One region of the Priestia sp. P1_B12_1 genome, then DNA from elsewhere that is predicted to be linked to it. Evidence: a T-box and tRNA genes for the amino acid it is inferred to sense, from the RefSeq annotation. Region 1 holds a T-box; the other holds one or more tRNA genes.
What was found. A T-box is a leader RNA that pairs with one kind of tRNA and senses whether it is charged. The one in region 1 lies ahead of AC1D0Y_RS04540 (valine--tRNA ligase), so its partner is inferred to be a tRNA-Val.

Region 1 (4,433 bases):
ACAAGTAAACGCATATCGTTAGCTGCTTCTTTATCAGAAAGCTCAGGGCTTACTTCCGGCCATTTAGCTACTGTAATTGATTCGCCTTCATGCGGCAAGCTTTGCCAAATTTCTTCGGTAATAAACGGCATGAATGGATGTAAAAGTCGCATTGTGTTATCAAGTACATAAGCTAAAATTGAGCGAGTTGTCTTTTTAGCTGCTTCATCTTCTCCGTAAAGAGGAAGTTTAGCCATTTCAATGTACCAATCGCAGAAATCATCCCAAATAAAGTTATAGAGAATACGTCCAACTTCACCGAATTCATATTTGTCAGCTAATTTTGTTACGTGCTCAATCGTTTCATTTAAGCGCGTTAAAATCCATTTATCAGCAACAGACTTTTCGCCTGATAAATCAAGCTCTTCAAATGTGATGCCGTCCATATTCATTAATGCAAAACGAGAAGCATTCCAAATTTTATTTGCAAAGTTCCACGTCGCTTCGACTTTTTCAAAGCTGAAGCGTAAATCTTGTCCTGGTGAGCTTCCTGTAGATAAGAAGTAGCGAAGAGAATCTGCACCGTATTTCTCGATTACTTCCATTGGATCTACACCGTTACCAAGTGATTTACTCATTTTACGACCTTCAGCATCTCGTACAAGACCGTGAATGAGTACATCGTCAAACGGACGTTTACCCGTAAATTCAAGACCTTGGAAAATCATGCGAGATACCCAGAAGAAAATAATATCGTAGCCCGTTACAAGCACGTTTGTTGGGTAGTAACGTTTGAAATCAGCTGCATCCACATCAGGCCAGCCCATTGTTGAGAATGGCCATAGCGCTGAACTGAACCATGTGTCTAATACATCTGAATCTTGTTCCCAGTTTTCGATATCTGCTGGAGCCTCATGATCTACGTATACTTCTCCAGTTTCTTTATGATACCAAGCTGGAATGCGGTGTCCCCACCAAAGCTGACGCGAAATACACCAGTCGCGAATATTTTCCATCCAGTGTAAGTATGTCTTTTCAAAACGATCAGGCACAAAGTTTACTTTTTCTTCTTGTTTTTGAAGATCTACTGCTTTATCTGCTAAAGGCTGCATTTTTACAAACCACTGAGTTGATAAATAAGGTTCAACAACGGCGCCGCTTCGTTCACTGTGACCTACTGAATGCATGTGGTCTTCAATGTTGAACAATACACCGTCTTCTTGAAGGTCTTTAACAATTTGCTTACGGCAAGCAAAACGATCCATTCCTTCATATTTACCTGCTTTGTCATTCATCGTACCATCTTGATTCATCACTAAAATACGCTCTAAATTATGACGGTTTCCAATTTCAAAATCGTTCGGGTCATGAGCAGGCGTAATTTTTACCGCACCAGAACCGAATTCCATATCTACATAATCATCGCCTACGATTGGAATTTCACGACCTACAATCGGAAGGACAACCTTTTTGCCAATTAAGTGCTTATAGCGATCATCTTCAGGGTGAACAGCTACAGCCGTATCTCCTAGCATTGTTTCAGGACGAGTTGTTGCGATTTCGATATGTCCAGAACCATCTGCCAACGGATAGCGCATATGATAAAACGCACCTTGTACATCTTTGTAAATAACCTCGATGTCTGAAAGAGCTGTTTTCGTAGCTGGATCCCAGTTAATAATATATTCTCCGCGATAGATTAACCCTTTTTTGTAAAGCGTTACGAATACTTCGCGCACTGCTTTAGAAAGGCCTTCATCAAGCGTGAAGCGCTCGCGTGAATAGTCTAAGCCAAGTCCTAGCTTCGACCACTGCTGGCGAATAAAGCTTGCATATTCTTCTTTCCATTTCCACGTTTCGGCCACAAAATTTTCGCGGCCTAGATCGTAGCGGCTTTTCCCTTCGCTGCGAAGCTTTTCTTCTACTTTTGCCTGCGTTGCAATCCCCGCATGGTCCATGCCAGGAAGCCATAAAACGTCATAGCCTTGCATACGCTTCATACGCGTTAAGATGTCTTGTAACGTTGTATCCCAAGCGTGGCCTAAATGCAGCTTACCCGTTACGTTTGGGGGTGGAATTACAATTGTATATGGCTCTTTTTCAGGGTCATTTGTTGCTTCAAAAAACTTCCCGTCTAACCAATACTGATAACGATTTTCTTCAACGGCTTTTGGATCATACTTCGTTGGAAGAGTCACTTCTTTTTCAGACATAATGTATACCTCCATAATATAAAGTTTCAGTCTTTAGAAACTGTGTAAAGCTTTTATAAACATAAAAAAACTCCTTTCCTAATAAAAGGACGAAAGGAGTTGATTTCGCGGTACCACCTTTTTTTATAGACGTATCCCGTTTGATAAGCCTATACACTTCATTTCATAACGGTTGATTAACCGGCTTTTTCTACTGAACTATGCAGCTGTTCAAAAAAGCTACTCATAGGCGACATTCCGAGTGCACATTCTTAAGAAATCTCACAGCAACTGATTTCTCTCTCTGAAAGACGAACATCCCGTACTCTTCCTATTCACTGTATTTATGTATGAATTTCTCTTAATTATACTATATGAAAAAATGTTGAATCGTCAATAATCTTCTCCATTTTTTTATGATTATATTCATAATTTTTTTGTTCTGCTCTTTATTTTTTCATTCGCTCGCTAATTTTGGAAATAAAATGAAGAGCCAACTTAAAAAAATGGCACCATTTCTTTCTTTTTTCATATACTTACTTTAACCTGGGCACGTGGATTGAAAGGGGCATGTACAAATGAAGAAACGAATAAATGTAAATTCGTATCAACTGCAGCGGTGGCTCAAAACAGCAGGAGCGGCTTGTGGACAGTTTATTGTTCCTTTGACAATTTTTCAAGGTATACGTACACTATTTTTCCCTACAACCTTTGATGTACTGTTGTTGGCACTGCTTGCCATACTAGCGGTTGCTTTATATTCCGACTGGATTTAAAAACCCAAGCGCTATTCGTTCGCTTGGGCTTGTGCAGCTGCTTCCGCTGCCATTTTTTTTTGCTGATCTACTTCAAATATTTTAATATTGAGCTGTTCAATGTTTTTCGTCAGCCAGTATGCTCGAATAAATGACTGCATATGTTCAAGCTCTGTTTTACTTTCTTTATGCTGCCTATATTGAACGATACACTGATACAGGGGCTCTGGAAACGCCAAATAACTGTGTAAAAGCAGCCGTTCCTCTTCTCTGAGAGCAAAATGTTTTTCATACGTACTAAACCACTCATAGCTGTCATAGGTCGTTACTGGGTATGTGCGAAGAGTCCGAAAATAAAATGAGACTAAATCATAAATAGGTGAAGCATCTTTTGCATGTTCAAAATTAATAAAAAAACCATTTCCCCGCTCGTCATAGATAAAATGTTTAGCCGATAGCTTTCCATGAGAAGTAACCAGCCGGATCTTTTCCTTTTCTTCCATTTCATCGTTCCACTGATCGAGCTTTCCAAAACCAAATTCAAGCGCTCTTGTCATTTCATAATAAAACGTACAGTAATGCAATTCAAACGGGGACATATAGATTTTTTTCTCGCATTCTGCTACATACTGCTTCAACTCTTCCTGACGCTTTTCCCACGTTTCTTTCATCGATGTGTAATGATTTTCTATATCTTCTTTTTTCACTTCTACTTCCTGCGCCGAAGCGCCGTGAAGCTTAGCAAGCTCTTGAAATAATTTATGATATCGAATATCACGCTCTTCGGTCGGATTATTTGGGAGCCACGGCATTAAGTAATACGAGCCGCTTTCATCTGAAACAATGGGCTGAGAACGCTTCGTTTGATAAATAGGGACAAATCCCATCCATCCTTTTTGATAAACGTTCTGCAGCTTTTGAATGAAGTTTTGATTTCGTTCTTGATGATTCGCTATTTCTTTAAGCGCAAACACGCCGGTTTTCGTATAGACTTTTTTTACTTTTCCATAGTCTTCAATAAAGTCAACATCTAAGTCATATTCTTTTAACAATACTTTGTAGTCTGCTACTGTCCGCTGCATCTATATTCTCCTTCCTCGTAAAAAATAAAGAAAACAGTTAAGACATTATATGCGTCAAAACTGTTTTCTTTCCGACTTTAACGAACGGGAATATTTAAGATGCTTCCTTCTTCCAGCTCATATTCATCTTCTAAATTATTTACTCGTAAAATGTTTTGTACATTCGTATTATAGCGGTTTGCTATCGTATCAAGCGAATCTCCGTCTTGAACAATACAAAGCTTCCACGTTGAAAAAGCTTCTTCTTCCCGCGAAAAGAGCTTTGTTAAATAAAGGGCGTTTTCATTTCGGCCGCTTTCATTTTCTTCTTTCCGAAATTCAACAATAATCTTTTCCTCTTCTTGCTCAGCTTCTTCTTGCTCAGCCTCTCGTTGAACGTCAGCATACGTATTCAATTCACTAGCTTGCGATTCTTCGAAGCTTTC
Region 2 (4,433 bases), on a different contig from region 1:
ATTAAAATGAGAAAAAAATATGAAAAAGAAAATCCCGAAGCATTAAAAATTAAAATGTGGTTATTTCCTTACTTAACTTACGCTACAATCCTTGCCATCACTAGTATTTTTATTGCCATGGCATTTATTGATTCATTACGTTCGCAGTTCTTCTTAACTCTTTTAATTGCTGTACTCGTCGTAGGTTCTTTTTTCTTTCAGCGTACCAAAATGACGAGCGGCTTAGCATCAAAAGAAAATACATCAAAATAAAAGAGGTTGAGACATAACTAAATGAATTCAATCTTAAGACGAACAAATGAGATAGATGAGCTGGACTGCTTATTACACCGCAGTTGATTTCCGTGCAAGGCTTCGCTTTCCGCGGGCTGCCGCTGTTCCCACAGGAGTCTTCGCCTTGCCCTCCAATCACCTGCTAAAAGGAACGAAACAGATGAAACTATATTCACCATCAAAAAAAACGAACCACGAATCAAACATATTGATTAATGGTTCGTTTTTCACTTGGATTAAAATACTTTTGTAGCAGCCTCTTTTTATTTAACGAGATAAATCTCCTACAATTTTTGTTCCGTGTAATTCAGCTGCTTTTGTTTCTTTTATAACCGCCTCTGCGTTGCCTTCATGAATTCCTCCGCCAGGCAAAATAATAATACGTTCGTTAGCATATGTGATCAATTCCCGGATCATATGAAGATTTTCCAAAGCAGATCCTTTCCCTCCTTTGGTCAAAATACGGTCTGCTCCCAATTCACTAAGTATATCAATAGCTTTGTATTTATCTTTAATCTCATCAAATGCCATATGAAACGTAACGCTTAAAGGATGAGCTTCTGCTATTAACTCTTTAGTGCGTCCATAATCGATTTCAGCTTCTTCTGTTAAAATGCCAAATACTACTCCGTTTACTCCAAGGTCTTTACATGTTTTAACGTCTTTTTTCATGATTTGAAATTCTGCTTCGGAATATATAAAATCACCGCTTCTTGGGCGAATAATTACGTTGATATCTGTATCAAGATGTTCGCTTACATATTGAATGGTGCCGTAACTTGGCGTAGTGCCTCCTTGACTGAGATTGTCACATAATTCAATGCGGTCTGCTCGTAGCTTTTCTGCTTTTTTTGCCTGCTCATACCCTTCTACACACGCTTCTTTTATGTACTTCATACTCCCAACTCCTTTATTGTCTCTATAAATAAAGCCCATCTTTAAAAAGATGGACTTCCTTCTGCTATTTAATTGCCTTATGAACTTTTAATTTCTTTCCTTTAATCGTTTTGTTTTTCATTGCTTGTAACACTTTTGGACCTTTTCCATTCAAAATCTCTACATAAGAGACATTTTCTTGGATCGTAATAATTCCAATATCGTCCGCGGTTACTCCGTCTAACTTCGCAATTGTTCCCACAAAATCAACCGCTCTAATTTTCTTTTTCTTTCCTCCGTTAAAATACAGCTTCATAATGTCTTTATTTAATGACTCGCTTTTATCCTTTTTAACTTCTGGACGCTCATTGATTTTTTCAGTAAAAGCGGATGCTGCCTGCTGTACTTCTTCTTTAGAAGGAGGAGTAGATGTTGGAATTGAAAAACCGATATATTCTTCAATTTCCGATAGCATTCTCTCTTCATAAGGCGTTACAAATGTGATAGCCTTTCCTTTTTTACCGGCACGTCCCGTTCTTCCTGTACGGTGAACGTAGCTTTCTTTTTCTAACGGAAGGTCGTAGTTAATAACGTGTGTGATATTATCAATATCAATTCCTCTCGCAGCTACATCTGTCGCCACTAAATAGCGGAATTTACCTTTTTTGAAATCATTCATAACCTCAAAACGGTCTTCTTGTACCATTGCCCCGTGAATTTTATCACAAGGATACCCAAGATCATCTAAATCATCTAACAGCGTATTTACCTGCTCTTGTGTGCGGCAAAAAATGATGCAGCTGTCTGGGTTTTCTACTGTGGTTACGTCTTTCAGCAGTTCAAATTTACGTTCGTTTTCTACTGATATAACAGAATGGTCAATCGTACTTGTCGTTAATCCATTTGCTTTAATTTCAACATCAACCGGCTTTTTCATATACTTACGAGAAAGCTCTTCAATATCTTCAGGAAGCGTAGCAGAGAAAAGCATCGTTACACGCTCACTAGGAAGATGTTGAATGATTGCTTCTACTTGGTCAATAAAACCCATATTTAGCATTTCATCTGCTTCATCAATAACCAAATAACGAATTTTCTCTAATGCAAGCGTTTCTTTTTCTATATGATCAAGCACTCGTCCAGGCGTACCTACAACAATATGTGTTTTTTGCTTTAATTCTACTTTTTGCTTAGCAAACGGTGATTTTCCGTAGACAGCTGCTGCTTTAATTCGCTTAAAACGGCCGATATTTGTAATATCTTCTTTTACCTGCGCGGCCAGCTCTCGTGTAGGTGTTAACACTAAGGCCTGAGGCTTATTTTCTTCCCAGTTAACTAATTCACACAGTGGAATGCCAAAGGAAGCCGTTTTTCCACTTCCTGTTTGAGACTTCACGACAACATCTCTTTTTTCTAGCGCGATGGGAAGCACCTTGCTTTGTACTTCCGTGGGATGATTGTATTGCAGGCTAGAAAGCGCCTTAGCTACCTTATCGCTAAGACCATATTGACTAAAACTTCTTTGATTCATTTTGTACCCTCATTTATTTTAAATTAGTGATTATCTTTATCATGACCTGATGCACTATGTTTCATTATACTTTAATTCTTCTATACGCGCTCAAGATTTAATGTAGCATTGATTTGTCAAACAAAAGAGAAAAGCCGCTCTCTTATTAATAAGAAAACGGCTTTGGTATGAGCGATGAGGGATTCGAACCCCCGACCCCATCCCTGTCAAGGATGTATTCTCCCACTGAACTAATCGCTCGTGATATGTATTGACTATATTATAGAAAGAGTTATCCAATTTTGTCAACTATTTTTCCGCAGTTCCCAAGTTGGAAGGATCGTCTTTACTTTTGATAAAATAAAAACATGCCATAAAGGAGCGTGACGGGATGAAAGTACCAACTTTAAAAATTGACAGCCGTGTACTTCAAGGATTCGCTTCCAAAGAGACAATCGAAAAAGCGCTGTTACATGAACGTTCTGCTAAAGACAGAGAGAAATGATTTACTAAGAGGTGTATTTGATGAATATTAATTATTATTTTAGTCGGTTTTTAGCTAAGAAACCGGATAGCCCAACGTATGAAAGCTTAGCTGCTTTACAGAACAAACACATGCTTCATGTTCCTTTTGAGAACTTAGATGTTCTGTCTCAAACCCCTATTATAATTGAGTTAGAACGAATTTTCCAAAAAGTAATTGTAAATTTGCGGGGAGGATTTTGCTACGAATTAAACGGTCTATTTGGCTGGCTGTTAAAAGAAAGCGGATATGAAGTCTCTTACGTTTCAGCTACCGTCAAAAAACCCGACGGCACGTGGACCATTGAAGGAAGTCACGCTACAAATCTTGTGACGATTAAAAATCAGCCTTACATCGTAGACGTTGGGTTTGGAGATTCTGTGCGCAAGCCAATGCCTTTAAATGGCGAAGTAGTAAGAGATGTAAGCGGCTCTTATCGTATGACAAACGTTGCTGAGCATATGTACGATTTGCAGCGATGGGAAGATGATGTATGGAAAACGCTGTACCGTGTGTCTACGCTTCCTAAGAAACTGACTGACTTTACTCCCATGTGTGAGTTCAATCAAACGTCAGCCGATTCTCCGTTTGTACACAAACGTCTTGTTACAATCGCAACCCCTACAGGGCGCATTACCCTTTCCGGTGAAACGCTGACTGTAACAGATGGCGAAAAAAAGACGAAAAGGAACCTTTCAGAAGAAGAAATACCTGATATTTTACAAAATCATTTTTATATTATTAAAGGATTTTATTAATATGTCCTTACACGAAAAACCGGCCTCTTATGGGGCCGGTTTTTGTACAGGAGTAATCATCCTGTTTTCTACAGGCGACTTTAAAATAATTGAGGTATTCACATTTCCATAAGGAATCAGTTCATCCACTAGCATTCTAAGTCCATCCATTCCAGACACGGCTGCTTTAATAAAGTAAGAAACCGGCCCCGTTACGCGATGACATTCAAGCACGTCTTCATTTTGCTCAATAAAGTCTTCAAATTCCTCCGGTTTTCTTTTTAATTCACTTACTTGAATAAACAGCTGTGTATCTCTTCCTAAAGCTTTCGGAGACACCGTAGCGCTGAAACGCTGGATCACCCCTCGTTCCTGAAGACGCTGAAGTCTTTCTGATACGCTTGGACGGCTAAGAGCCAGCTTTTTTGATAAATCACTAATCGTCATACGTCCGTCCCTTTGCAAAATAGACAATAGTTGTGCATCGATTTGATCCATCCAAACCTTTCCTTTC

Region 2: it encodes a tRNA-Val, which carries the amino acid that the T-box ahead of AC1D0Y_RS04540 (valine--tRNA ligase) is inferred to sense. The anticodon was not compared.

Annotation. Positions count from the first base shown of each region.
Region 1 covers NZ_JBFTZR010000001.1:861,773-866,205, forward strand. Annotated here, with positions in the region: gene AC1D0Y_RS04540 (valine--tRNA ligase) at 1-2,192, opposite strand, end outside; T-box leader at 2,275-2,519, opposite strand; gene AC1D0Y_RS04545 (hypothetical protein) at 2,750-2,947, shown strand; gene ysxE (spore coat protein YsxE) at 2,959-4,008, opposite strand; gene spoVID (stage VI sporulation protein D) at 4,086-4,433, opposite strand, start outside.
Region 2 covers NZ_JBFTZR010000002.1:139,394-143,826, reverse strand. Annotated here, with positions in the region: gene AC1D0Y_RS06350 (amino acid permease) at 1-252, shown strand, start outside; gene AC1D0Y_RS06345 (copper homeostasis protein CutC) at 541-1,170, opposite strand; gene AC1D0Y_RS06340 (DEAD/DEAH box helicase) at 1,235-2,680, opposite strand; tRNA gene AC1D0Y_RS06335 (tRNA-Val) at 2,849-2,920, opposite strand; gene AC1D0Y_RS06330 (arylamine N-acetyltransferase family protein) at 3,185-3,940, shown strand; gene AC1D0Y_RS06325 (Lrp/AsnC family transcriptional regulator) at 3,968-4,417, opposite strand.